DNA from 4 places in the Bacillus sp. FDAARGOS_235 genome. Region 3 is predicted to be linked to each of the others. Evidence: riboswitches for the same ligand, from Rfam matches in the RefSeq annotation. Region 3 holds a riboswitch; each other region holds the start of a gene.

The links. A riboswitch is a leader RNA that binds a small molecule or an ion and turns the genes downstream of it on or off. The one in region 3 is predicted to bind S-adenosylmethionine.
Region 1: linked by a shared signal. The riboswitch ahead of A6J74_RS17460 (bifunctional O-acetylhomoserine aminocarboxypropyltransferase/cysteine synthase) and the one ahead of mtnW (2,3-diketo-5-methylthiopentyl-1-phosphate enolase) in region 3 are both predicted to bind S-adenosylmethionine.
Region 2: linked by a shared signal. The riboswitch ahead of A6J74_RS12985 (sugar ABC transporter substrate-binding protein) and the one ahead of mtnW (2,3-diketo-5-methylthiopentyl-1-phosphate enolase) in region 3 are both predicted to bind S-adenosylmethionine.
Region 4: linked by a shared signal. The riboswitch ahead of A6J74_RS03510 (ECF-type riboflavin transporter substrate-binding protein) and the one ahead of mtnW (2,3-diketo-5-methylthiopentyl-1-phosphate enolase) in region 3 are both predicted to bind S-adenosylmethionine.

What each region holds. Positions count from the first base shown of each region.
Region 1 covers NZ_CP020437.2:3,011,555-3,019,017, reverse strand. The annotation lists gene A6J74_RS17470 (homoserine dehydrogenase) at 1-330, opposite strand, end outside; gene metA (homoserine O-acetyltransferase MetA) at 472-1,377, opposite strand; gene A6J74_RS17460 (bifunctional O-acetylhomoserine aminocarboxypropyltransferase/cysteine synthase) at 1,361-2,659, opposite strand; SAM riboswitch class I at 2,752-2,856, opposite strand; gene A6J74_RS17455 (chloride channel protein) at 3,169-4,398, shown strand; gene A6J74_RS17450 (YjjG family noncanonical pyrimidine nucleotidase) at 4,442-5,137, opposite strand; gene A6J74_RS17445 (transcriptional regulator YeiL) at 5,244-5,915, shown strand; gene A6J74_RS17440 (FMN-dependent NADH-azoreductase) at 5,975-6,601, opposite strand; gene A6J74_RS17435 (response regulator) at 6,793-7,440, opposite strand; gene A6J74_RS17430 (GAF domain-containing sensor histidine kinase) at 7,461-7,463, opposite strand, start outside.
Region 2 covers NZ_CP020437.2:2,147,242-2,154,704, forward strand. The annotation lists gene A6J74_RS12955 (thioredoxin family protein) at 1-54, shown strand, start outside; gene A6J74_RS12960 (DUF1540 domain-containing protein) at 127-342, shown strand; gene A6J74_RS12965 (hypothetical protein) at 376-627, opposite strand; gene A6J74_RS12970 (L,D-transpeptidase) at 731-1,492, opposite strand; gene A6J74_RS12975 (SDR family oxidoreductase) at 1,561-2,427, opposite strand; gene A6J74_RS12980 (NCS2 family permease) at 2,630-3,931, shown strand; SAM riboswitch class I at 4,023-4,128, shown strand; gene A6J74_RS12985 (sugar ABC transporter substrate-binding protein) at 4,217-5,329, shown strand; gene A6J74_RS12990 (sugar ABC transporter ATP-binding protein) at 5,326-6,813, shown strand; gene A6J74_RS12995 (ABC transporter permease) at 6,797-7,463, shown strand, end outside.
Region 3 covers NZ_CP020437.2:4,255,765-4,263,227, forward strand. The annotation lists gene A6J74_RS24330 (serine hydrolase domain-containing protein) at 1-321, shown strand, start outside; gene A6J74_RS24335 (NAD(P)-dependent oxidoreductase) at 326-1,204, shown strand; gene A6J74_RS24340 (DUF3909 family protein) at 1,210-1,542, shown strand; gene A6J74_RS24345 (hypothetical protein) at 1,598-1,873, opposite strand; gene A6J74_RS24350 (1,2-dihydroxy-3-keto-5-methylthiopentene dioxygenase) at 2,181-2,693, opposite strand; gene A6J74_RS24355 (methylthioribulose 1-phosphate dehydratase) at 2,671-3,309, opposite strand; gene A6J74_RS24360 (2-hydroxy-3-keto-5-methylthiopentenyl-1-phosphate phosphatase) at 3,306-3,965, opposite strand; gene mtnW (2,3-diketo-5-methylthiopentyl-1-phosphate enolase) at 3,962-5,206, opposite strand; SAM riboswitch class I at 5,271-5,376, opposite strand; gene A6J74_RS24370 (pyridoxal phosphate-dependent aminotransferase) at 5,429-6,619, opposite strand; gene A6J74_RS24375 (carbon-nitrogen family hydrolase) at 6,634-7,463, shown strand, end outside.
Region 4 covers NZ_CP020437.2:362,054-369,516, reverse strand. The annotation lists gene A6J74_RS03530 (peptidoglycan D,D-transpeptidase FtsI family protein) at 1-1,955, shown strand, start outside; gene lepB (signal peptidase I) at 2,032-2,562, shown strand; gene A6J74_RS03520 (macrolide family glycosyltransferase) at 2,816-3,994, shown strand; gene A6J74_RS03515 (aspartate/glutamate racemase family protein) at 4,044-4,727, opposite strand; SAM riboswitch class I at 4,879-4,994, shown strand; gene A6J74_RS03510 (ECF-type riboflavin transporter substrate-binding protein) at 5,134-5,682, shown strand; gene A6J74_RS03505 (ABC transporter ATP-binding protein) at 5,693-7,393, shown strand; gene A6J74_RS03500 (energy-coupling factor transporter transmembrane component T family protein) at 7,386-7,463, shown strand, end outside.

The sequences.
Region 1 (7,463 bases), 1.2 Mb from region 3:
TAACGCCATTAAATCTTTATTTGCAGTCACAACGTGCTTCCCACTTTGTAAAGCTTGTAAAATATATGCCTTTGCATCATCAATGCCACCCATCACTTCGATGACAACATCAATATTTGGATTATCTAAAATTTCATTTGCATTTTGTGTTAATAGAGTAGAAGGTACCTCTACCTCTCTCTCTTTCTCAATGTTTTGCACCAATACTTTCGTTACCTTCACTGGACAACCTACTTGGTGTATAAGTCGCTCTTGATGATCTGTAATAATACGAACTACACCGCTACCAACTGTCCCAAGACCTAATAGACCAACCTGAATTTCTTTCATAATACTGTCCACCCCTCAAAAATTGTGTTTAGATGAAATTATATGAGTAAAAAATCTGAAAAACAATGTATTTTGAACATTCGGAAAAATAAAGAGTAATCCTTACAAAGAAAACGTTGCCACGTGTTACACAATCTTTTTTTACAATACATAAGGGGTTTCTTGATACACGTAATAATTCAACCAATTAGAGAATAATAAATTCCCATGACTCCTCCACCTAACAAGCGGCTTTTCATCTGGATTATTATGTTTAAAATAATTTTTTGGCACGTCAATATTTAACCCTTTGTCACGATCTCGTTCATATTCTTGTTTTAACGTCTCACAACTATATTCACTATGTCCGAGGGCGAAAACTTGCCTTCCTTCTTGCCCAATAACAAGGTGAACACCAGCTTCTTCAGAGTTTGCTAACAACGTTAATTCTTTCACCCCTCTAATATCACTCTCTCGTACTTCTGTATGACGGGAATGCGGGGCAAAAAACAACTCATCAAACCCCTGTAACAGTTTCACATGTTGCTCACAGACTTCATGTTCAAATACGCCGAACATTTTTTCCTTAAGGGGATACTTCGGAACGCCGTAATGATGATACAAACCAGCCTGTGCCCCCCAGCAAATATGAAGCGTGGATGTTACATTCGTTTTTGAATACTCCATAATACGTTTAAGCTCTTCCCAATAATCTACTTCTTCAAAAGAAAGAGTTTCAACTGGTGCTCCTGTAATAATGAGCCCATCAAATTTTTCATTTTCAATATCACGAAACGTTTTATAAAAGCTTGTTAAATGGTCCTGCGCTACATTACGAGACAGATGTGATTCCATATGAAGCAAATGAACATCTAATTGCAACGGTGTATTTCCAATTAATCGAAGTAATTGTGCCTCTGTGTCTTGCTTCGTTGGCATTAAATTTAATATAGCAATTTTCAATGCCCGAATATCTTGTGTTTCTGCTCGTTCCTTCGTCATTACAAAAATATTTTCTTTTTGCAATACTTTACGAGCTGGTAAGTCTTTATCAATTATGATCGGCATGTTGTTTGCCTCCGACTAATGCCGCTTCTAAATCTGCAATAATATCAGAAACATCTTCTATACCAACCGATAAACGAATTAAATCAGATGTAACACCAGCTAAACGCTGATCTTCAGCACTTAATTGTCTATGCGTCGTACTAGCAGGATGTATAACACAAGTTCTTGCATCAGCTACATGCGTTACGAGAGTCGCTAGTTTTACATTTGCGATAAATTCTTTTGCTGCTTCTAATCCACCTTTAATACCGAAAATTAAAACTCCACTAGCACCTTTTTTCAAATACTTTTGTGCTAACGAGTAATTTTCATTACTATCTAACCCCGGATAATTCACCCATTCAATACGTTCATGGTTAGCAAGCCACTTGGCAACTGCGAGAGCATTTTCGCTATGACGCTCCATTCGTAAATGCAGTGTTTCTAAGCCTATATTGCTAATATACGCATTGAATGGGCTCATACAATTTCCATAGTCTCTTAACAGCTGAACACGTGCTTTCACAATATAAGCTGCTGCCCCGAAGTTTTGAACATAGCTTACGCCGTGATAACTTGGATCTGGTTCAACAAGCTCAGGATATTTCCCTTTTGTCCAATCAAAATTTCCTCCGTCAATTACAATGCCACCTAAAGAGCTTGCATGCCCATCAATATATTTCGTCGTAGAATGAACAATAATATTTGCTCCATGTTCGAACGCTTGGCATAAATAAGGAGTCGCTAATGTGTTATCAACGATAAAAGGTACTTCCAGCTCCTTGGCTGCATCTGAAAATTCTTTGAAATTTAAAACGTTCATTGCTGGATTTCCTAACGATTCTGCATAGATGAGTTTCGTCTTATCATTAGCAAGTGCCACAATTTCATCTGCTGCTAAATTTGGATTAAAGAACGTAACATCAATGCCAAGCTTACGTAAACTTACTCCAAATAAATTAAACGTCCCCCCGTAAACTGTTGAAGAACAAAGAAGATGATCTCCACTACTACAAATATTTAAAACTGCTAGCATAATGGCTGCCTGCCCAGAAGCTGTTGCAACCGCTCCTACACCGCCTTCTAAATCTGATAACTTCTGCTCGAATGCAGCTAGAGTAGGATTGCCAATACGCGTATATATATATCCTTCTGCCTCTAAATTAAATAGTGCTGCTAAATCATCCGACGTATCGTATTTATACGTTGTACTTTGATAAAGCGGCAAAACACGTGGTTCACCATTCTTTGGTGTATAGCCACCTTGCACACAAATCGTTCCTTTTCCCCATGATTCTCCCATCTCTCATTCTCCTTTCTTTTATACAAAATAAAAAACTGCCCCTTTCCTGAAAATAAGAAAGGAGCAGTTTGAAAACACGCTCTAAAGGCTCTTTCTTATCTCTCAGGATTATTACCTGCAGGATTTGGCACAATTCCGTTATACGGCTGTTGCCAAGGTTTCATCGGGCCTGTCCCTCCACCTTTTCTTGATAAGACTATGCAATTACCGTTGATTTTATAGCAATAATTTCCTAATGTCAATCGATTTTTCCGAATGTTCTAAAATAAACGTTAACAGTTTTTATAGAAAGCAACAAAAGAAATATATTCCATTCTATTTCAAAAAAGACCTTTAAAAAACTCAAATCAATCTATAAAATTAAATAAGTAACTTAAACTATAAATTCAAAAAATCGCCCTACATGTTGAATAAGCAATCCTCTCAAAAAGATACTATACATATTCAATCCATTTCACACTAACATCTGCAACCTTTTCCTACTAAAACTTGCATAACGGAGGTATAACATGACAAATACAAAAGACATGCATTATATAATCGTCTTATATGGCATTCTTCTAGGATCCATAGTAGGCGCTACAGTCTGGCTATTTTTAGTTACGATAAATATCGGGATCCATTTTATTTGGGGTTATTTACCTAGCGTTTTCTCTTCCCCCCCTTATTACACCCTTTGCGTAACCACAATCGGCGGGATTCTTGTTGGTTTATCACAAAAATACTTTGGTACATATCCACGTCTTATGCCAGAGGTTATGGATGAATATAAAAAAACAGGTAGGATTGAATACCGTTTTGTCCATCAAGCTACTTTAACTGCGATTATTGTCTTAATATTTGGGGCTAGTCTCGGTCCAGAAGCCGCACTTGTTGGAATTATTGGCGGACTTTGCACATGGGTTGGTGATCGCTTTAAATTTGCTTTAAAGGGAATGAATGAACTAACAGAGGTTGGAATTGGTGCTACTTTAAGTGTCATTTTTAATGCACCATTATTCGGTTACTTGGCCCCAAATGAAAATGAGAGTGAGCAAATTAACGAATTTTCTAAAGGAAAAAAAGCAATAGTATACTTAACTACTACTTTTGCAGGTTTTTCTGTTTATTTACTACTGAGTAAACTCGATAATCGAGGATCCTTTATTGTTGATTTTGGAGAAGGTTCACTTTCTTTCAATGAATGGATCGCATTTCTCCCGCTTGCTAGTATTGGTGCTATAATTGGTTTCTTTTACTTCAAATTAGAATTCATATTAGAGAAGTTAATTCATCCTTTTACAAAGTACAAAATTACACTTGGAATTATCGGTGGTATTTTATTAGGAATTGTAGGCACTTTTCTTCCGTACACATTATTTTCAGGGGAACATCAATTAAAAGAATTAGTTGTTGAATGGGGGCATTTATCCTTTTGGATACTACTTCTTTCAGGAGTTTTAAAGCTATGCATTACTGCCGTTTGTTTAAATACGGGGTGGCGTGGTGGACATATTTTCCCAATTATATTTTCAGGGTCAAGTATTGGATACGCTATAGCTTCTATTCTTCCTATAGATCCAGTAGCATCTGTGGCCATCGTAACGACAGCGATTTCGAGCTATGCGTTACGAAAGCCAATAGCTATAACTTTGCTATTACTTATGTTTTTCCCGCTTAATTTACTATTACCAATGCTCGGGGCAGCAGCGATTGGTAATGCATTTCCGCTTCCTAAACGGAACGAAACTACAAATTAATAAAAGTAGGCAGTAGGGACAAAAATTCCACTGCCTATTTTTGTTACACATGCCGCTTCAATAGAGCGTATAAATCTTCAAAACTATGCACTTCATATGTTGGCACAATCTCGCTATCATTTAATTTCTTTTCTGGATTAAACCAACAAGTATCAATTCCCGCTACATATCCACCTTTAATATCGGCGCTTAATGAATCCCCAATAATAAGCCCTTCCTCAGAAGCAAAGTTAGGAATCCGTTCAAAAACATAATCAAAATACTCTTTCATCGGCTTTTGAAAACCTGTATCTTCAGAAACAAAAATACCTTTAAACAATGAATGTAACCCTGCATTGCGTAAACGTTTATCTTGCGTCTTAGAAACGCCGTTTGTCACTATATATAAATCATACTCATTTTGAATTTGATTTATAAATTCAAATGCACCTTGTATGAGTTGATTTCCTTCTTCTAAGTAGCTACGGTAATTATTTTCGAATAATATCCCATCTACTTCTTCCCCGTACTCTTTGAATAAAATGGAAAACCGTGTATTTACAACTTCATCGCGGTTGATTTCGCCTTTTTCAAAAACATCCCAAAGACCTTTATTAACTTTTTTATAACGCGCTTCAACCTCACTAGTTAGAGGAATCCCTTTCTCCTCAAAAAGCATACGTAATGCCACTTTCTCCGTCTTCTGGAAATCTAACAGTGTATCATCTACATCAAACAACAATGTTTTATATTTTTTCATAAACCCCTCACACTCTCTTTTCTACAAAAACAAATTTAAGTAAATCGTATCATTCTTTCTTGTAAAAATAATAGGCGATATCTCATACTAAATATGAGGTGAAAATATGAAAGTCAGCAAAAACAACGAAGAAATTTCTCATTACATGCAAACTTACAATCTCCACACTCTTTTTTCTTTTGATGTCTTACCGTATGCTGAGCTACATTCCTTTCAAAAGAAAGAAAAGATATGTACTGAAGGGGTTGATTTCCCTTATCTTTATTATTTAATTTCTGGGAAAGCAAAAATATATATGAGTCACAAAAACGGAAAGGTTTCATTAATTAACTTTATTCAAGCACCTTCGTTCATTGGAGAATTAGGATTAATTGGTGTAGAATCCTTTACTAAAGCAGTTGAGGTAATCGATGATTGTATTTGCTTAGCACTTCCTCTTAAAGATTGTCAGCATCTTTTATTGCAAGATGCTACCTTTTTACAGAAACTATGCAAATTCATTGGCGAAAAAACAATTGCCCGAACAGAAAGTTATGCAAAAAACAATAGTTATCCGTTCGAAAATCGATTAGCGGCGTTTATTCTATTAACAGAACAAAATAATTGCTATACCGAAAAACATACCGAAGCCTCAGAATACTTAAACGTCAGTTATCGTCACCTTTTATACGTATTAAACCAGTTTTGCCAGCAAAATTATTTAAAAAAAGAAGGCCGAACATATTATATACAAGATCGAAGTCAATTAGAAAAACTTGCTGATGAGTTAAAAATATAAAGAAACAGCATTAACGTTTATGTTAATGCTGTTTCTTTGAGTGGCGATTATAATTTCAATTAAAATTTGCTTGCTACTTTAGCTGCTTCTTCAAGACCCGCAGTAATGATTTCTTCTGCTTTATCTGGGAATTGGTTATGTCCTTCAATAACCACTGTTTCCATGTTTGTTGCACCGAAGAAGCCCATCATACTTGCTACATATTTAACAGCCATTTCTACTTCAGTCGCTGGACCTTCAGAATATACGCCACCGCGTGCGTTTAATAATGCGATTTTTTTATCTCCAATAAGTCCAACTGGACCTTCTGGTGTATATTTAAACGTTTTACCAGCACGGTTTAAATAATCAATATACGTGTGCAATACTGCTGGAATCGTTAAGTTCCATAATGGGAAACCGAAAACAACTTTATCAGCTTCTAAAAATTGATTTAAGTACTTATCAGCAACTGCTACTGCCTTTGCTTCCTCTTCCGTTAAATCAAATCCTTTACCTGCTTTGAATGTACCATTAATCATGTCTACGCCTACATATGGTAATTCTTCTTTATATAAATCAAGTTCTACTACTGTATCATTTGGATGTGCTTCTTTATAGTTTGCTAAAAATGCCTCATATAATTTCACACTAACTGCTTGTTCCGCTGGACGATTGTTTGCTTTTACGAATAAAACTGTTGCCATTATTTCTTCCTCCTAATACTCACTCTTACGTTGTTATATGTTTTTAAAAAAGGTATCCCTTGTAATTGTTGTTTTGTTGCTTACAAACATATTTTATCTTTATATCAAGACAATTTCGTCCTCACATAGACGTATTTTTCCATAAAAAAAGTCCACCTCCTAAAGGCGAACTAGGTCTTACGACTTTCGTCTTATACAATCCCATTTTTCACTGCATATAATGCTGCCTGCGTGCGATCAGATAAGTTTAATTTACTCAAAATACTACTTACATGTGCTTTAACCGTTTTTTCTGTAATAACTAAAACAGAGGCAATTTCTTTATTGCTCATCCCTTTTGCTAATAGTTGTAACACTTCGTTTTCTCTTGCTGTCAATACATCTACATGAACGAAATGTTCCTCTGCTCTCTCTTCTTGAGGCAATGTTTGAGAGATAAGGGCGCTCGCAATATCGGGATGTAATTGAATATTACCTTTATATGCGCTTCTAATAGCTTCAACAAGTTGATCCGGTTCTACATCTTTTAAAATATAACCACTTGCTCCTGCTTTTAATGCCGGTAAAACATGTGCCTGATCAGAAAAGCTAGTTAATACGATTACTTTCACATCTGGATATTCATTTTTTATACAAGCTGTCGCCTCAACGCCATCCATTTCAGGCATATATAAATCCATTAGTACAACATCAGGATTTGTTTCTCCTACTTTCACTAATGCTTCTTTCCCATTATTTGCTTCTCCAACTAACTCTAAATCTTCCTGTGTACTCAAGAAAAATGCTAACCCTTTTAAAACGACTGTATGATCATCAACTAACAATACTTTTATTTTCACAAACTTCCCTCATTTTCACATCA
Region 2 (7,463 bases), 2.1 Mb from region 3:
GGCGAACAATCGAAAGACAAATTAAAAGAATGGCTTGAGCAAACGAAGAAATAACGAGAAAAGGAAACTCCTTCTACACATGAAATGGGCGTAAAACCTCACACTAATGTATAAGGAGGGGGTTTTATGCCAGAAGTAAAATGCTCTGTTTCCAATTGCTCATTTTGGGGACAAGGTAACTTTTGTCAAGCAAGTGCTATCATCGTTCAGCCTGATGCAGATGAAGCTGGTCAAACTGAAAATGATTCGTATACAAGCGCGGTTTTAACAAACGAGACGTTAGAAAGCTCTGTAGCAACGAGTGTAGAAACTTGTTGCCATACATTTAAACCAAAATATTAAACATAAAAAGCATACGATGAATCGTATGCTTTTTTACATTCCCCTCCAAAAATCATGCATGATAAAAAAGTACAAAATAACGAGGACAACCGTCCCACATAGGGTAATGCGCCTATATATACTCTTTTCTCCTTCCCTTGCTTTTACAAAAGCCCAAATAAATCCGAAGAACAATATTAAATCAACATATGGAACATAAAAGGAAAAGACGAGAAACGCATACAAATACACAATGAATAAACAGGTCGTTACTAAGAAAACTTTAAATGCAAATTCGCTTTTCATAATGTAACCGCCCCCTATCTGTATTGTATTATATTCAGCAAAATACAATAGTTGCAGTTAAACTCCAAGTAGAAATAAGCTACCGCCTATAAAACGGTAGCTATTACGGAACATTGTATTTCCGTTTATATATATTACTTAAAGTCGAAGTAGGAATTTGCTCGTAACGAATTTTTTCTCCTGTTTCATCTACAATATACAAATTGTTTCCTATATAATATATTCCATTTTTTCGTTTTGAGTACACCGTATATCTTTCATTCGGCAATACCGTTTTCACTTTTGTTAACTGCCCATTCGGTTCTTGCCAATATATATCCGCGCGATCTACTAACGTAAGTATTCCTATTTGCTCTTCTTCTACTTTACGACCATTCCAACTCACAACACGATAACCAAGTGTATTTGCCTCATATTCCGGACTCATATGAAAACGAGAAATGATTACTTTTGTTTGTAATTGTACTCGGTCATATAACCATTGTATATCCTTGTCATGCATGCGAATACAACCATTTGATTCCCTACTTCCAATCGTCCATTCCCGATTTGTCCCGTGAATCGCATATTCCTTTTTATCTAGTCCAAGCCACCTCGTACCGAGAGGGTTGTTTGGTGCACCACCACGTATCTTTTTTCGATGGTATTCTTTATTTTTATATTTAGTTATAATACAAAAATTACCTTCTGGCGTAGGTGTACGATCTCTTCCAGTCGTTATCGGAAACGTTCTCGTATAGTTTCCTTCTTCAAAGAAAGACAGCTGATTCGTCGTAAGATTAACTAATATTAAATGATCTGTATTAGCAAAAACGCTAGCTGGTAGGCAGAAAAATAGGATTACGATAAACAATACTTTTTTCATCTAAATCCTCCCTAGCACTAACATCATAATAAATGCAATTAGCTTTACTTTGCTCTTATAAATGAAAACTATCCATTTACGATAACGCCTCCGTTTACATGTATCATTTGCCCCGTAACATAAGATGAATCGTCCGATGCTAAGTATACGTATGCTGGTGCTAATTCATATGGCTGACCAGGTCTTTGCATCGGAACATTGCTTCCAAACTGTGACACTTTCTTCTCACCAAAGCTCGATGGAATAAGAGGTGTCCAAATCGGGCCTGGCGCAACACCATTTACACGAATTCCTTTTTGCACTAACGATTGAGAGAGAGATCTTGTAAAAGCAACGATAGCTCCTTTCGTTGCAGAATAATCAATTAAAGTTTCATTTCCTTCATATGCAACGATAGACGCCGTATTTATAATGACATCCCCTTGTTTGAAGTGAGAAAGTGCTGCTTTCGTAACGTGAAAATAAGAAAAAATATTAATACGGAATGTTTTTTCTAGCTGTTCTGCTGTAATATATTCTAGTCCTTGCTGCGGATATTGCTGTGCGACGTTATTCACAACAATATTTAAACCACCTAACTGCGAAACAGTCTCTTCCACAATATCTTTACAATGTTGTTCATTACTTAAATCTCCCGGTAGTAATACACACTTTACACCTTCTTTTTCAACACGTTGTTTCGTCTCATTCGCATCCTCCTCCTCATCTAAATAAGCAATTGCAATATTTGCACCCTCTTTTGCAAAAGCGATGGAAACAGCTCGTCCAATCCCGCTATCTCCCCCTGTAATTAACACATTCTTCCCCTTTAACTTTTCACTTCCCTTATAATTGGGATCTTCAAACTGCGGAAGTGGATTCATTAATGATTCAATACCAGGCTGTTTATTTTGATGTTGGGCTGGCATTGTTAAAAAGCTTTTTTGCTGTGGCATAACTTCCTTCAGCTCCTTTTCCTTATCATGTGCACAATAAAAAATTACAATTCACACATAGTTTTACGATTAATATTCGAATTTAAGACACAAAATATGAATTGTTGTAAACTTTTTATACAAAACTATTGCAAAATAGTTAAAAAACGAATATTATATATAACTGTTGTGAAAATTATTCGTAAACAGAAAGGATGTTTATATGTTTAACCTTTCAAAACATAAAACTTCTATTAAAACTGAAATTATGGCAGGTATTATTACCTTCTTAACAATGGCATATATCATTGTCGTAAACCCTGTCATCCTTGGGGATGCAGGTGTTCCATTTGAACAAGCATTTACAGCAACAATTATCGCTGCTGTTGTCGGAACATTATTTATGGCGATCTTTACAAACTTACCAATCGCAATTGCACCAGGTATGGGATTAAATGCTTACTTCTCTTACTCTGTTGTAAAAGCTCATGAAGGCATGACTTTCGCAATTGCATTCTCTGCTGTATTCGTAGCAGGTATGATTTTAATTTTGTTATCATTCACATCTTTCCGTACAAAATTAATGGAAGCCATTCCTGAAAACTTAAAACACGCAATTACTGCTGGTATCGGACTATTTATCGCCTTTATCGGTTTACGTTTAACAGGTATCGTTACAAAAAACGATGCAAACTTAGTTGGACTTGGTGATCTTCACTCTGCTCCAGTTCTACTAGCATTAGCTGGACTTGGAATTACAATTGTCCTTATGTCTTTAAATGTAAATGGTGCGCTATTTATCGGCATGCTATTAACTGGTCTTATCGCTTTCTTCACAGGACAATTAACGTTCTCAAACGGTGTTACATCAATGCCTGGATTACCAGAAGGTATTATCGTATCAAATCCAATTACTGCTGTATCTGATGTAATTAACTACGGATTATACGGCGTTGTATTCTCATTCTTCCTTGTTACACTATTCGATACAACAGGTACACTACTTGGCGTTGCGCAACAAGGTGGATTTATGAAAGACGGAAAGCTTCCAAAAGCAGGACGAGCTCTTCTATCTGACTCATTCTCAGCAACAATCGGTTCTATGTTCGGAACAACACCATCAACAGCTTACATTGAATCTTCTGCTGGTGTTGCAGCTGGTGGCCGTACTGGTTTAACAACAGTTACAGTAGCTGTTCTATTCGCATTAGCAGCTTTCTTTGGACCATTAGTGAGCGCTGTATCTGGTGTATCAGCTATTACTGCACCATCACTAATTATCGTTGGTAGTCTTATGATGGGTTCAGTTCGCCACATCGATTGGGATTCATTTGATGAAGCATTCCCAGCATTCTTAGTAATCTTAAGCATGCCACTTACATCAAGTATCGCAACAGGTATCGCACTTGGATTTATTTCATACCCACTTATGAAAGTGGCAAAAGGTAAATTCCGTTCTGTTCACCCACTTGTGTATGTATTCGGAATCTTGTTCGCTTATCAATTGATATTCTTACCACATTAAAATCCCTCTTTCTGAGGGATTTTTTATTTTCAAAAAACATTTGACAACTGTACAGAATCATGGAATAATTCAAAATAGTTAAATATTCGATGTCTTATCAAGAGCAGGTGGAGGGATGAGCCCTACGAAGCCCGGCAACCGACCCATTTATGGGCACGGTGCTAATTCTTACAACACGTTGTGTTGAAAGATAAGAGTAATATGATAAGACGTCTTTTCTATATGAAAAGGCGTTTTTTATTTTCACTCCCTCCCCTCTCTTCTTAGTTTAGGAGGGATTTTTTTATGAAAAAATTGTGTTCCATCGTACTTATTTTTCTATTACTTACATTGACGGCTTGTACAAATGAACAAGATGCTATCTCTTCACAAAAGCAACAAACGGTGAAAAAAGTAACTACAACAGTTGAAAATCATTTACAAACAGAAATTCCAAAGCAAATAAAAAAGCCATTAAAAATCGCATTAATTATGCAAATGTCTATCGGAACTTTTTCCTCTCAATATATTGAGGGCGTCAAAAAACAAGTCGAGCTATTTGGCGGTAGTGTACAAGTCTACAATTCTGATAACGATTTAGCAAAAATGGCTGCAAATTTAGATACTGCTATTAATTCAAAAGTGGATGGTATTTTAATTGATCATGGCCGATCTGAAGCATTAAAACCTGGGGTAGAAAAAGCGTTACAGGCGAACATTCCCGTAGTCGCGTTTGATAACGATCTACGCTTACCAGGTGTAACGATTATTGATCAAGATGACTATAGTCTTGCATGGAAATCATTAAAAACGTTAGCAGAAGATTTGAATGGACAAGGAAATATCGCAGTCGTATGGGTTGGCGGATTTGCTCCAATGGAACGTCGTAACGTTATCATTGATGCTTTTTATAAACGGTATCCAAATATAAAAGAAGTTGCGCGATTCGGTACTGCTAGTAATAACACACCACTTGATACACAAACACAAGTAGAAGCTTTACTAAAAAAATATCCGAAAGAAGGAGATTTACAAGCCATTTTCGCTTCGTGGGATGAGTTTGCTAAAGGAGCTGTTAAAGCACTTGAACAAGCTGGTCGTACAGATATAAAAGTATACAGCATTGACTTAAGTAATGAAGATTTACAACTTATGCAAAAAGAAAACTCACCTTGGTCTGCTACGGCTGCAACGGATCCAGCTGAAGTAGGGAAAGTTCAAGTACGATTCTTATACAAAAAAATTGCCGGTGAACAAACGCCAGATATTTATTCACTAGAACCTTATTTAGTAAAGAAAAATAGTTTACCAAAAGAAAATATAACAATGGATCAATTATCAAAACATATAAACGGTTGGGGAGACTCGAAAGATGCGTATTCTCCTTGGATGAAAAAATTAGAGAAGGAGAAAAAATGATGACATTCTCTCTTCAAAACATTACACATTCTTATCATGCCGCTACACCTGTTCTAGAAGATGTTTCTATCCATATTCAAAAAGGAAAAGTTCATGCCCTACTAGGAATGAACGGTGCTGGGAAAAGTACTCTACTGAAAATAGCAACTGGTGAAATTCAACCAGTTGCTGGCGATATAAAAATTGATAATCAGTCTGTTTCCTTTCCTTCGCCACGCGATGCAAAAAAGCACGGTATTTCTTTCGTAACACAAGAAGTAGACCACGGACTTATTCCGGGATTATCTGTATTAGAAAATGTACTTATCGATCATTTAGCAATGCAAAATAAAGTACTATTTTCAAAGTCAAAATTAGTCGCACTCGCTAAACAACATTTGCAAACTGTACAGGCTGATTTAAATATTTTTGAAGATGTTTCAAACTGCTCATTACATGAAAAACAATTACTTCTTATCGCAAGAGCTTTATCCAACAATACAAATTATCTTTTATTAGATGAGCCTACTTCTTCTCTTGGACCGAAAGAAATTGAAACCTTCGGGCAACTATTAAAAGATTTAACATCAAAAGGAATTGGCATCATCTTAATTTCTCATCGTTTATCAGAGATTCGAAATTTCGCGGATGATGTAACTGTATTACATAATGGTAAAGTCGCACTTTCTGATGCGATTACAAAGGTTACAGATCAACAAATTGTAGAATCGATGACTGGAAAACAACTTACACTTCCTATTAATGCAGCACCAAAACGAGGGAACGAAGAATTCTTTAAAGTACAAGAACTTCCATTACACAAAAACCATTCTCCCCTTTCTCTCACCGTACGGAAAGGTGAAACTGTTGTGATATACGGATTAATTGGCAGTGGCAAAACAACACTTGCTGAAACGTTATTTGGTGCTCATCATACTTATCACGCAGAAATAAACGGTCAAAATATAACGATTAAAACACCGCGAGATGCGATTAAAGCGAAAATCGCACTTGTACCAGAAGAAAGAAGAAAACAAGGCGTATTTCTTTCGGAAGATATTATAAGCCACACGAATTTACACCAATCAGGTTGGAGACGAAAACAAACCGAATTAAATAATGCTACTGCGGCAATTTCTTCTTTCAGCATTTCACCGAATGACCCAAAAGCCTTTATTCATTCACTTAGCGGTGGAAATCAACAAAAAGTCTCGATTGCAAAGTGGCATGGATTCAAACCGAATCTCTTTCTTTTAGACGAGCCAACTAAAGGTGTAGACATAGCTGCAAAACAAGACATTTTTCAATTCATTCGTAACATTACTGAAAACGGGAGTTCCGTAATTTACTTCACAGGAGAACAAGATGAAGCACTACATATCGCTGATCGCATTCTTATACTGGCAAACGGAGAATTTGTAGGTGAATACTTACCAAACGAACTATCTCCTGAACAGCTTTTACATTTATCTGAAGGGAGTTATTCCATTGAATCTCGTTCATAAAACAAAAACTAAGAAACTATATTTACCTACTCATCTTTTTTATCAATTTAGTACGATTGCTATCATTATAGGTGTTACAATTTTCTTCTCTATCGTCAACGATTCTTTTTTAACGTACAACAATATTAGTGATATTTTACGCTCCATTTCTATCGTAACGTTACTTGCAATTGGTGTTACCTTTACATTAATTGTAGATGGGTTTGATTTATCAGTCGGCTCTACCGCTAGTTTAGCAACCATTGCAGCCGCTTCCTGTCTCGTTTTATATCGACAAGAACTATTAGTCACACTCCTTGTTCCTATTCTTTGTGGGCTATTAGTTGGATTATTAAATGCACTACTCGTTATCCGAATTAAACTACCAGATTTACTAGCTACATTAAGTATTATGTATATCGTGAATGGACTACACTTAACATTTTCAAAAGGATCTTCTATTTATGAAGGAATGTCTGGTGCCAAAGGACATTTTATTCCATCCTTTTTATTTATCGGTCAAGGTTCTGTCTTAGGAATTCCAGTCCCTGTCATTATCATGCTTATTGTCGTTTTGATTGCATATGTATTTTTAGAAAAAACAACGTACGGTCGTTTCTTTTATATGACAGGTGGGAATCGAGAAGCTGCTAGACTAGCTGGTATTCCTA
Region 3 (7,463 bases):
GGTTGCGGCGAGATGTATACGACAGTTGGAGATATGAAGAAATTAGACGAAGCAATTATAAATGGGAAACTTCTTTCTGAACAAAGTATGCAAGCGATGTTTTCACCTTCAGAAGAACGGAAATATGCATTTAGTTTTTATATATACCCAGATTATTTTCATAATCATGGTGTACTATCTGGTTGGAACACTTTCAATAATTTTAATAAAGAAAAAGGGACTTTTGTTATTTTATTTTCAAATGTGAAAAATAGTATGGATGATGATTTTAATAATGAGTTTCGAAAGATGGTAAATGATTTATTAGAACAAAGGGGATGAGAATATGGAAAACAAAATTTTATCAATAGGTTTCATCGGTATTGGTGTAATGGGAAAAAGTATGGTTCGTCATTTAATGCAAGAAGGTCATAAAGTATATGTATATAATAGAACGAAAGCGAAGACAGATTCATTAGTACAAGATGGTGCAAATTGGTGTGATACACCGAAAGAGTTAGTGAAGCAAGTAGATGTTGTAATGACTATGGTTGGATATCCACATGATGTTGAAGAAGTGTACTTTGGAAGTGAAGGGATTATAGAGAATGCAAATGAAGGCACGATAGCCATTGATTTTACGACATCTACACCAACATTGGCAAAACGTATAAATGAAGTTGGTAAAAGAAAGAATGTATTTACGTTAGATGCCCCAGTATCTGGAGGAGATGTTGGTGCTAAAGAAGCAAGACTTGCAATTATGGTCGGTGGAGAGAAAGACATATATGATAGATGTTTACCGTTATTTGAAAAACTAGGAACAAATATTCAGTTACAAGGACCAGCTGGGAGTGGACAACATACGAAAATGTGCAATCAAATTGCAATTGCATCCAACATGATTGGAGTATGTGAAGCTGTTGCTTACGCGAAAAAGGCTGGACTAAATCCAGATAAAGTATTAGAGAGTATTTCAACAGGTGCAGCAGGTAGTTGGTCATTAAATAATTTAGCTCCTCGAATGTTAAAAGGAGACTTTGAGCCAGGGTTTTACGTAAAGCATTTTATGAAAGATATGAAAATCGCTTTAGATGAGGCTGAAAAATTACAATTACCAGTACCAGGTTTAAGCTTGGCGAAAGAATTGTATGAAGAGTTAATTATGGATGGAGAAGAAAATAGCGGAACACAAGTGTTATATAAAAAGTATATAAGGGGGTAAATGAGATGGATCTCCAAAAGTTTGATGAGATGATTGATGCTGTGCAGCGAGCAACTTGTATACAAATCAATGAAAAACAAAAGGAAGCCTTTAAACAAAAATATGATTTTGAACCAAACTTTGAATATGGAAGAGATGAGAAAGGGCATTATGTCATTCGAACTTCAAAAAAGATGTTAGAAGAAATGGAGTTTTATTTGGCATTAAAATATGATCGTGATGGAGTGGATCTTTATATGCAAGCTGAGATTGACGATATATGTCATGTGTCTGTTAGCTATAGTGAAGATGCGTTACATCTACAAGAATTGTTTCAATTTCTAGAAGAAAATAAATAAAAGTCCTCATTTGAGGACTTTTATTTATTTAGGTAAATATATTTCATTTTTATAATTATAAGCTAGAAGCTCGACGGCACCGTTCAACCGGGAACGGGATAACTTGCGCCATGTGGTTAGCGCCAAATTGTTTTGAGCGAGCGTGGCGTAATATATAAAATGCGCACAGAATAGCAACAGGAATAGCGCCGTATAAACCAAAAAATAAAGCGCTTACACAAGAGGCGACAAAACCTAAAACACCAACTTCTAACTCTTCCATAATAGCTCCTAAAATAACAGGAATAGCTCCGCATAAAACTCCTAGTATAAGTGCGATAAGTAAACTCATGATTATCCCCCTCTGTTTGCAATATTATTTTCCTTCTTATTAGTTGTAGTATATCATATATAAAACAGAATTTTCAGAAAAAATTCAAAAAAAGTTCAACAAATGTTCAAAAAGGGTTGAGAAATACACTTGAAAAATCGAGTGGATAGATTGTTTCTTGGAAGAAGAGGAAAGATGCTTTGAATAAATAAAAAATCAGGCCTATTTCATTTTTTGAAATAAGCCTGTTCCATAGGAGGATGTATATATGTAGAGTGAATAAAAGGTTGGAAAAGGGGGTCCAAGTCCTTTTATTCAACTAGCTACCTTAATAGATTGGAACCCAGCCTTCAGTTGTAACAAAAATACGAATAGCTACAACTTGACGATCATCCTGCAAAGTAAAATAATGTCTTGCATTTTCAGGAACAGAGATTAGGTCGCCTGGCTCAAGTTCAACGTCAAAGAATTTTCCATCTTTGCCTTCAATAGCAAAGATGCCATGGCCACTGACAATAAAGCGAACTTCATCATCAGTATGATGGTGTTCTTTTTGGAAATTAATTAATAATTCGTCAAGGTTAGGTGTGCTACTTGAAAGTGAAATTACATCATGCGCTTTATAACCTCGGCGTGCTGAAACATCAGCGATTTCTTTTGAAAAAACAGTTAATATTTCAGCTTTGTTATCATCTGTTAACGAATAATTTTCATTTAAATGAGTAGGAAGTTTAGAAATATTCCATTTCTCATATAAAACGCCTTCCTCTTGTAGAAATTTTGATACTTCCACTTCATTCTCAATGCGAGTATTTACTTCATGAATACGAATTTGCGCCATTAGAAACGCCTCCTTGAATTGATAATAGTTTTATATGAAATTGGAATAAAAACTCATAAGCTTCTAATCTTTTCTTTGCATCAAAGCTATCACGGCCCCATACAGTGATGCCGTGATTTCGAATTAATACTGCTCCCGAATCTCCTTGTATATGTTTTCGGAAGTTTTCCCCAAGTGTTGGGATATGAGCATGGTTTTCGATAATAGGAATGTGAATTGTTGCACCTTCCTCCCAAATATCAAGAGCTTTAATGATTTCTTGATTTTGAAGGGTGACTGTATCGCTATACAAATTTGTGATGACATTGTTATCCGTTGTATGAACATGAAGTACGCACCCGGCATTCGTATTGTTATAAATATGTGTATGCAATATTGTTTCTGCTGAAGGGCGTAATTCAGTCTCTAAAACAGGAACTCCTGCATGATCTACTAATAGAAAATCATCTGGAGTGGTTTTTGTTTTATCTTTACCGCTTGCTGTAATAAGGAAAGTAAGCGGCTCATGACTAACTTTTATAGAAATATTGCCACTTGTTGCTGGAAACCAATTTCGAGTTGTTAATTCTTTTTTAATCTCGCTTAAGTCATACCATTGACGAAACAGTTGTTTCATGATTTCACCTCCAACAAATGTTTTAATTCAGCTTGAACATCGTGAAATGTTTCAAACGGTGTATAAACAATATGATTTTCTTTACACTTTGTAATAAGGAAATCGCGAGCGAATACTTTATCTGCTTGTTTCGCAGCTTGTAAATCAGTAATAGAATCTCCGATTACAATATGGAAATTATTTGTATCACTTAATTTGCGGATTAAAGATGATTTACATAATCCACAATGATTTTGACAGTAATGATCACAAGGGTTAGGCCACTTAACTGTAATGTATTCATTTGAAAAGTCTGTTTCATTACAGTAAATTTGCTCTTTTGGAATGATTCCTTGTAAGAGTGGATAGACGAAGAAATCCATTCCACCTGATACAACGTAAAAAGAAATATTATTTTCATTTACAAATTGTATAAATTCACGAAAGCCACTACGAATTTCGGCAGTTTCTTTTAAAAATTGAATTATATCATCATGCAAATTAGTAGGTAGCAATTGAAATAATTGAGAAACACCTTCTTGAATAGAAAGCTCTTGTGATAAAATTCTTTGCTTTATTTCTTCTGCTTCTGGTGGTGCGAATTTTTCCATAATCGACATAATGTTATCGTTATTTGTAATCGTACCATCGAAATCACAAAATACTTGAATACTCATAATTTCACCTCATAAGAGGGATTTCCCCATATTTGTAGTGCGCTATGCAAATTTATGTCATCTACTTCATGGAGTAGATTACCTTGCAAAGTAGCATCAATTGCAGTGCGGAAAGCCTTTCCACCACCTTGCGCCCCATACGGATGCCCATGTATGCCGCCGCCCGCATTAATAACAACATCTTTACCGAAGTCTCGTAGAATAAAGGGAACGAAACCAGGATGAATGCCAGCAGATGGGACAGAGAAACTTTTCTTGAAAAACGCATCGTCTTCAGTTAGATAGTTTGAAATGTTGAAAGCCTCTTCCTTTTCTAACGCAACACTTCCGTATGGAGACGGGAATAAAGAAAAATCAGCACCAGCATAACGTAGTAGCTTTCCAAGTAATAATGGAGATGAGACCCCATATAGCTTGGATGCTGAATAAGCACCACTTACAGCAGGGTGTGCCATAATAGGAACTGGGATTTCATCATCTTCTGCCAGTGATTGTAGTACATCTAGTCCGTAAGCAAATACATTAAATAATAGAATATCAGCACCAGCCTGCACTGCGCGTTTCGCATTTTCTTTTAAGTCGAAAGTTCGCCCTGTTAAATTTACGGCATATAATGTTTTATGGCCGTATGTTTCATATACGGATTGTAAAACTTCTTTTCCAGATACAATTCGCTTCGCAAGTGGTGTTAAGGAGTTCTCGAATAAAATTTCATCATCTTTTACGATATCCACACCACCAATTGCTTGATCGCGTAATTGAGTTTTTAAGTATCCAATATTTCGTCCAATCATTCCTTTGAAAATGCTCATTAAAAGGGGACGGTTATACACTTGTACACGATTTCGAATACCGTCTATACCGAATTTTGGACCAGGAAAGTGCTTTTTTAATTCGTCTGAAAACGTTAAGTCAATTAATTTCACTTCGCCATCAAGTGATAACTTTCCGAATGTAGTTGTTAAAATCGCTGGTAAATCTGGACTGAAATTTAATAATGGGTATTCGATTTTAATAATCCCACGTTTTACTTTTTTGCGTAGATACGAATTGATATGTTCTTGTTCATCTAATTCCTCAATATGAATGACGTTGCCTTTATGTTGTTTTAATTGTTCTTGTAATAAATGTGGCAAATGAGTCCAAGAGCCAATTGTTAAACCGAGTGCAATTTGTTCAGCCTTTTTGTCTAAGTTAAGTGAATCGTCATGGATTAAATACGTCGCTATAATTCCGCTCATTGTTATAACCTCCTAGTTAAATAAAAAAACCTCTCAGCTAAGGAGAGGTTTTTTTACAACCAGCTCCTTATCTGTCAGCGTAATGCTGCGAGAATTAGCACCGTGTCTACAATTGTAGATCGGTTGCCGGGTTTCGTCGGGCTCGTCCCTCCACCTGCTCTTGATAAGAAGTATTTAGAAATGTTTAAATTTTTAAGATAACTGAATTTTGTCAGATATTTTTCATGTTGTCAACGACTTTTTGAAAAAATTTAATTTATCAATTCGATTAATTGCTTCTCGTAATCGTTCTTCTGTGTGCAAGAGACCAACGCGGACGTATCCTTCACCGTGTTCACCAAATCCAACACCAGGAGCAACTGCAACGTGTGCTTTTTCTAGCAAAATATCAGAAAATTGCTCAGATGTATAGCCTTCTGGTACAGGAAGCCATGCAAAGAAGGATCCGGTTGGGATGTCTACATTCCAACCGATAGAGTGACAAGCTGAAATAAGAGCATTTCTTCGAGATTCGTAACTATTTACAAGATCTACGACGCAAGATTGTGAACTTAATAGCGCTTCGCGGGCAGCGTCTTGAACTGCACCAAAAATACTAACATACATATGATCTTGCAATAGGTTAATTGTTTCGATGACACTTTCATTCCCTATGGCAAAAGCAATACGCCATCCAGCCATATTGAAAGTTTTGGATAATGTGTAAATTTCAATTCCTATATCTTTTGCACCGTCTGCTTGCAAGAAACTAACCGGTTTTTGACCATCAAATCCGATCGCACCGTAAGCAAAATCGTGAACGACTAATATATTATGTTTATTAGCAAAATGAATGGTTTCATCAAAGAAATCTTTTGATACAGTAGCACCAGTAGGATTGTTTGGATAGTTTAAAAACATTAACTTTGCTTGTTTCGCAATAGCGTCATCAATTTTTGTATAATCTGGTAAAAATTTATTTTCGGCAATAAGCGGCATTGTTTCAAATTGTGCTTTTGCTAAAGCAACTCCGGATAAATAATCTGGATAGCCTGGATCGGGAACGAGAATCGTATCACCAGGATTGGTAAAACACATTGGTAATTCTACTAATCCAGCTTTTCCACCAAACAAAATAGCAACTTCAGTTTTTGGATTTACTACTACATCATATTCACGTTGATAGAATGTTGCCACGGCTTCTTTTAAGCTTTCGTGTCCGCGAAATGGCGGATATTTATGATGAATGGTCTTTTCTGCAGCATGTTGTAAAGCTTTTACGATATGCTGCGGTGTTGGTTGATCTGGATTACCTTGACCTAGATTAATAACATCGTGACCAGCCGCAACGACTTTGTTAACTTTTGCAACAAGTGAAGCGAAAAATTGTGTTGGCAATGATGTTACTATCTCAGAAGGTTGAAATAATTTCATACTTTCCACCTCTTTTGAAAGTTGTTACAATTCTAGTGACAAATGATATAATCTTTCCAGTATTTTGTAAAGAGAAAATTAAGAATGGGGCTGAAAAAATGAAAGTCGCATGTATTCAAATGGATATTGTATTTGGAGATGTAGAAAAAAATATGGAGAACGCTAAAAACAAAATAAGCGAAGCGATGAAGGAAAGACCAGATGTTATCGTCTTACCAGAACTATGGACAACAGGATATGATTTAACGAGGCTTTCTGAAATTGCAGATAGAGATGGATTAGAAACGAAAGAAAGGTTGAAAGAATGGTCGAAGCAATATGGTGTACATATTGTTGGTGGTTCTATAGCAAAGCAAACAGAGCAAGGGGTTACCAATACAATGTATGTCGTAAACAACGAAGGAGATCTAGTCAATGAATATAGTAAAGTACATTTATTTCAGCTTATGGATGAACACAAATATTTAATGGCGGGTAATAAAACAGGTGAATTTAAACTAGATGATATCGAGTGCGCTGGCACAATTTGCTATGATATTCGTTTTCCAGAATGGATGCGCGTTCATACTGCTAAAGGGGCAAAAGTTTTCTTCGTTGTAGCAGAATGGCCATTAGTTCGTTTAGCACATTGGCGTTTGCTATTGCAAGCAAGAGCAGTTGAAAATCAATGTTATGTTGTTGCATGCAATAGGTCAGGAAAGGATCCGAATAATGAGTTTGCAGGTCATTCTCTAATTGTGGATCCTTGGGGTGAAGTCGTGGTAGAGGCAAATAAAGAGGAATCCATTTTATTTGGAGAACTTACATTCGAAAAGATTAAAGAGGTACGTAAAGGAATTCCAGT
Region 4 (7,463 bases), 1.4 Mb from region 3:
GTCTTTCTGTCCCGCGTGGGAAAATATTTGATCGAGAAGGGAATCCAGTTGTTGATAATAAGTCTTTACGCACGATTACGTATACAAAGATGAAAGGTGTAAAATCAGAAGATATACTAAAAACTGCAAGACAACTTGAGGAAATAATTGAAATGCCGCAAGAAGATATAGACAAGTTAACTGAGACGGATAAGAAAGATTTTTGGATGCAATTAAATCCAAAACTCGCACAAAATTTAATATCAAAAAAAGAAATAGACAAGTTTAGGGAAAAAGATATTACGGGTAAAGACCTAGATAAGAAAATAGAAGATTTAAGAAGAAAGCGTGTTACAGATAAAAATCTTCAAGAGTTAACAGCTCAAGATATAAAAGTGTTAGCTATTAAAAGTAAAATGACTGCAGGTTACCAAATGGCTCCTCAAATTATTAAAAAAGATGTGAGTGAAAAGGAATATGCAAAAGTTAGTGAAAATTTAGGAAATCTTTCAGGGGTAGACGCATCGGTTGATTGGGAGAGACACTATGTAAATGATGGCTTATTTCGTTCAGTCCTTGGAAACGTTTCGAATGCTGATGAAGGATTGCCACGTGAACGATTAGATTATTATTTAGTGCGTGATTATAGCCGAAATGACAGGATAGGGAAAAGTTACATTGAGCAGCAATACGAGGATGTGCTTCACGGCTCGAAAAAAGAAGTGAGAAGTGTAGCTGATAAGCAAGGAAATACAATGAGAATGGAAACAGTTTCTGAGGGGAAAAGTGGGAAAAATTTAACGTTAACAATTGATATGGAATTACAGAAAAAAGTTGAAGAGAGCATAGAAAAAATATTAAAGGCATATAAAGGTTCAGAATCAATGTTAGACCGTGCTTTCGTTGTAATGATGAATCCGAAAAACGGCCAAGTATTATCAATGGCTGGGAAAAAGCTTATAGAAAAAGACGGAAAAACGGAAGTAGAAGATTATGCTTTAGGTACGATGACAAGTTCATATGAGCTTGGATCAACTGTTAAAGGTGCAACAGTATTAACAGGATTTGAAACGAAAGCTATAACACCAGGTACATATTTTTATGATGCACCAATGAAGTTTAAAGGAACTAAGGAAAAAAAGTCTTGGAAAGAGTTCGGAAATATTGATGATCTAAGGGCGTTACAAGTTTCTTCAAACGTTTATATGTTTAATACAGCATTGAAAATTGCAGGTGTAGATTATGTGAAAAATAGTTCGTTAAATATTAAACAGGAATATTTTGATAAAATGAGATATTATTTCAGGCAATTTGGATTAGGTGTTCCAACTGGTATTGATTTACCGAACGAAACAGCTGGACAAATTGGTAAAAAAGATAATCAACCTGGTTTCTTACTAGACTACTCGATTGGACAGTATGATACGTATACACCACTTCAGCTTGTACAGTATATTTCGACTATCGCAAACGGCGGTTATCGAATGAAACCACAAATTGTTCAAGAGATTAGAGAACAAACCGCTCAAAAGGATGAAATCGGTAAAGTGATGCATGCAATAGAACCTGTTGTTTTAAATAGAATTGATATGAAAGAAGAATATATCAATCAAGTAAAAGAAGGGTTTAGAAGAGTATTCCAAGAAGGGGATGGAACGGGAGTAAGGGCGTTCCAAAAAGCACCGTATAAACCAGCTGGCAAAACAGGAACTGCACAGACTGTATACGGTGGAGAAAGTGATATTGGGAGAAATGAGAAAGGCGATCGTAGAGAATGCTATAATTTAACATTAGCAGGATATGCGCCATATGATGATCCAGAAGTAGCATTTTCCGTTGTAGTACCATGGGTTATAAATGATAAGTCTGGTATTAACTCTGATATTGGGAAAGAAGTTTTAGATGCTTATTTTGATTTGAAAAATAAGCGATTAACTGGCGAAGCACCAAAAACTTATGACTCTAAAGAGAATTAATATATACGAAACGTCTCTAGCATTTATATGAACTAGAGGCGTTTTTACATACGAATAGGTTAGAAATGAGGTATATATGAAGCAATTAATTCTAAAAGATTGGAGAAAAATATGCAGCTATATTTTAATTATAATAGGCATTCTTTTTATTAATAAGTCATTTTTATTTTGTATGGTAGAAGGAATTTCAATGCAACCTACTTTGAATGAAAATAATCGAATACTAGTTAATAAGGCTAGTATCTATTTTTCTTCTTTTCATCATGGTGATGTTGTAATAATAAAAAAAGAAGACGAGCCTACATACTACGTGAAACGAATTATTGGATTACCAGGGGATAACGTACAAGTAAGAAACGATGTGGTATATATTAACGGCAAAAAACGAGATGAGTTGTATATACAGTTAGATATGTCACAAGTATCAAATCGTTTTTCAAACTTTAGAGAAATGAAAGTTCCCACGCATAAATTATTTGTGTTAGGTGATAATCGAAATCATAGTAAAGATAGTAGGAATACGCTTGGACTAATTGATGAGTCAAATATAATAGGTAAAGTAAAAATGGTATATTATCCATTTGATCAAATAAAATGGTTAAAATAATTCTATTAACTATTCACGTTTTATAAAATAATTCATATATTGATAGCATAGGACAAGCAGAAAAGCTTATCCTAACCTCACAGAACACTCCTTATCACAGTTAGGCATCTACTTATGTAGATGCCTTTTCCGATGAATAATAATTATTTATCAACCTAAAGTAGTAAGCAAATTGGGACTATTAGGGGAAGATTGCTTGTAATAATTACAGTACGATTAATAAGAACATTGAATTGTAAGGAGTGAGAAATACGTGTTGAATATTTTAATAGTTAATTTTCCTGCAGAGGGACATGTAAATCCTACATTAAGTTTAGTAAAGGCTTTTACTGAAAGAGGAGATAAGGTACACTATATTACAACGGAAAACTTTAAGGAAAGGCTTGAAGTTTTGGGAGCTATTGTACATACTCATCCGGATTTATTAAAGGAGATTTCTATTGATAATGAAACTTCCTATGGATTAACAACTTTCTTTCATGTACATGTTCAAACTTCTTTATATATATTAGAAATTACGAAAGAATTATGTAAAAGCATAAATTTTGATTTCGTAGTTTATGATATATTTGGTGCCGGAGAGTTAGTAAAGGAATATTTACAAGTTCCAGGCATAGTTTCCTCTCCTATATTTTTAATTCCACCAGAAGTATTGGAAACCTTACCTTTTCATCCAAATGCAGAAAAACAATTCCAACCCGATGAACTCTCTGAAAAATTACTGTATCAAATGGAACATGAATTTGGAGTAAAGCCCAAAAATCATCTTCAATTTATGCAAAATAAGGGAGACATTAGTCTCGTGTATACAAGTCGTTATTTTCAACCTAATAGCGATTCGTTCGGAGAAAAGAATGTTTTTATTGGGCCGAGTATGATAAAGCGCAAAACAAATATAAAGTTTCCACTTGAATTGCTTTCAAAAAAGAAAGTTATTTATATTTCAATGGGAACACTTCTTGAAGGGCTCGAACCATTCTTTAATACTTGTATTGATGCTTTTTCAAATTTCGAAGGGATTGTAGTAATGGCGATCGGTGATAGAAATGATATTTCAAAAATTAAGCAAGCTCCAGACAATTTTATTATATCCCCTTACGTACCTCAATCAGAAATATTAAGTGAAGCAAATGTTTTTATTACACATGGTGGAATGAATAGTGTACACGATGCAATTCATTACAATGTCCCATTTGTGATAATACCGCATGATAAAGATCAACCAATGATAGCGCAAAGATTAACTGAACTTGAGGCAGCACATAGATTATTGAAAGAGCATGTTAATGTGCAAACTTTAAAAGAGGCGGTAACAGACGTTCTTTCAAATGAAAAGTATAAACATGGCATTCGAAAACTGAATGAAAGTTTTTTAGGGTGTGGTGGTTCCAAAAGAGCCATTGCAGTTATTGATGCTCTTTTAAATAAATAGTTCGGACAATATACAAGCATAGAGGCTCTACCTTTATGCTTGTATATTATTATCCAGCAAATTGTACAGCAGTATTTGCATGTAAAAAAGCAGTATCAAAAACAGGAACAGTAAGGTCATTTTGGGAAATAAGTAATGGTATTTCAGTACAGCCTAGTAATATACCTTCCGCACCGTTTTGAATTAATGAATTGGTAATTTGTATTAGTTTCTCTCTTGAAGTTTCTGAAATAATGCCTCTACTTAATTCGTTTAATATGACGTGATGGATAAAAGTTCTTTCTTCGTCATTTGGGATAAGTGTCTCAATGTTATATTTTGCTAGTCGTGATGTATAAAAATCTTGTTCCATCGTTTGTTTCGTTCCTAATAGTCCGATACGTTTTATATTCTGTTCTACCATTTCTTTAGCACTTACATCACCGATATGAAGAAGTGGAATTGATATTGCTTGTTCTACTTCCTCAGCAAATAAATGGACTGTATTTGAACACATTAATAAACATTCCGCCCCGGACTTTTCAACCTTTTTAGCAACTGTGACTAATTCGTTTTTTACTTCTTCATATTGATGGTTTTGTAATAAAGTAGTTACTTCTCCAAAATCCATACTATATAAAACGAGCTTCGCATTTTGATCGTATTGAGAGAGTGTTAGCGTATTAATATGTTTATAGTATAGTGATGTAGATTCCCAGCTTAACCCACCAATTAAACCAATTACTTTCATCATACATTCCCCCTTGTAACAATTTCGAATCCATTATTTCATAATTCCGATAAGAATACAATGATTTAAATACACTATTTAATAAAAAATAAAAATAATTAGAAAAGTGTTGAAATTTATCTTTCTTAGTGCCATAATACGAATTACAAATTAATACTTATCCAGAGAGGTGGAGGGAACGGCCCTAAGAAACCTCAGCAACCCCTATGTGCATTCATAGGAAGGTGCTAATTCCGCAGAGGACACGATGTGTTTTTTGAAAGATAAGAGGATTCTTGCACGTGAAAGAAAATGACCTCTTATGTAAGAGGTCATTTTTTGTTGTATAGAAAGGGAGTGTCGATGCATAATTCATTATTAAAATAAATATAGAGTAATGAAAGCTGACTAATTTGAGAGGAGAATTGAAATGAACAAATTATCAACAAAGTTAGTAGTAGCAATCGGAATCGGAGCAGCTTTATATGGGATATTAGGACTTTGGGGATTTACTATTGCACCAAATACATTTATTAAACCTGGATTAGCTATATTAACCATTTTTGGAGCGTTATTTGGTCCAGTAGCAGGACTGTTAATAGGACTTATCGGTCATACCGTAACAGATACGATCTCTGGTGGGGGGATTTGGTGGGGCTGGGTTCTGAGCTCAGGAATTATTGGTTTTGCGATGGGGCTCATTCAAAAAAGAGGTGGGTTTAATGTGAAAAATGGGTCGTTTAGTAAGGGAGATATTTCTTATTTAGCAATTACTGGTTTAGTAGGTATTGTCATTGCTATTATATTTGCTGGGGTATTCGATATTATCGTGATGGGAGAACCGTTTGACAAAATTGTTATACAAGTATTAGGGGCAACCATTGCTGATGTTATTATTTTCTTAGTTCTTGGATTACCGATTACAATTGGCCTAGCAAAATCGAATAAAAAACATACACATTTAAAAATTGAAAAGTAGGGATGTTAACATGCAACCAATTATTTCGTTTGAAGAATTCAGCTTTCAATATAAGCATGCTGCGCAGCCTACTTTGAAAGATATTACATTTCATATCAACCCTGGAGAAAAAGTACTAATTGCTGGACGAAGCGGTTCTGGGAAGTCGACATTAGCTCATTGTATTAATGGGCTAATCCCATTTTCGTATGAAGGGATTAGTGCTGGTAACGTATTAATTGCTGGTAAAGACCCGAGGAAAGGCAGTATTTTTGAACAGAGTAAGCATGTAGGAACAATATTACAAGATCAAGATGCTCAGTTTATTGGCCTTACAGTAGAAGAAGATGTCGCTTTTTATTTAGAAAATGAATGTGTAAATCAAGATGATATGAAAAAGAGTGTTGCAGACTCATTAACAAAGGTAAAGATGCATACTTTTCGTAAACAAAGTCCGCATGAATTATCAGGAGGACAAAAACAAACGGTTTCTCTTGCAGGTCTCTTAACAACAAATGCGGATATATTATTGTTCGATGAACCTTTAGCAAACTTAGATCCGCTAAGCGCCATACATACGATAGAACTTATGAAAGATATACATGCACAAACTAATAAAACAATTGTAATTATTGAACATCGAATAGAAGAAATATTAAAATTGGATTTAGATAAAATGATTTTAATTGATGAAGGTAAAGTCATTACGGTAGGGACTTCGGAAGAAATATTAGCATCAAATATATTGCCTCGTATTGGCTTAAGGGAGCCGATTTATATTGAAGCATTAAAGAGATTACATTTTGATAGTAATAATGCCGTAATATATCCACTGGAAAAAATTCAAAAGGAAAAAATTAGTGGCGTTTTAAAAGAATGGATGGAGAAGCAAGTTTTTTTTAAAGATGCTACTAAAAATAAAGAATTATTAAGAGTAGAGAATTTATCATTTTCCTATCCTAATAGACAAAGAGTATTGAAAAATATAAATTTTTCGATAAGCAAAGGAGAACTTATCGCTCTTTTAGGACACAATGGAGCTGGAAAATCAACATTAGCTCACAGTCTTATTGGTATAAATAAAACAAGTAATGCAGGGATTTTATTAGATGGAGAAAATATTAGTTCTTGGTCTATTCGTAAGCGTGGGGAGATGATCTCTTATGTGATGCAAAATCCAAATCATATGATTACACAACCTACTGTTTTAGAAGAGGTTTCATTCACATTAAAATTAAAAAAGTTTTCTAAGAAAGAAGTTAACTATAGAGCTGAAGAATCATTAAAAATCTGTGGTTTATATCCATTTCGTAATTGGCCAATTCAGGCATTAAGCTATGGGCAGAAAAAGAGATTAACTATCGCATCTGTATTAACAACAAATCCTAAACTTATCATATTAGATGAACCGACGGCTGGACAAGATTATTATCATTATAAACAGTTTATGTCATTTATTAGAAACCTGGCTAAAAAGGGAATATCCTTTATTTTCATAACACACGATATGAATCTAGCATTAGAATATGCAGACCGAGCGGTAGTTCTACATGAGGGAGAAATCATTGCGGATAATACTGCAACTACTGTATTAGGACATAAAGAAACGTTACAAAGAGCCAATCTAAGAGAGAGTTCTTTATTCGAGCTTGTTACATTTAGTGAAATTTCATGTCCAGAAAAGTTTATGGAACTTTATTGCGATGTTAGTAGGAGGGAGGAAAATGCATAATACGTATTTTCGTCGTATGGATGGGGCTGTGAAATTAGTTTTGTTTATATTTTGTATGACGCTTACTTTT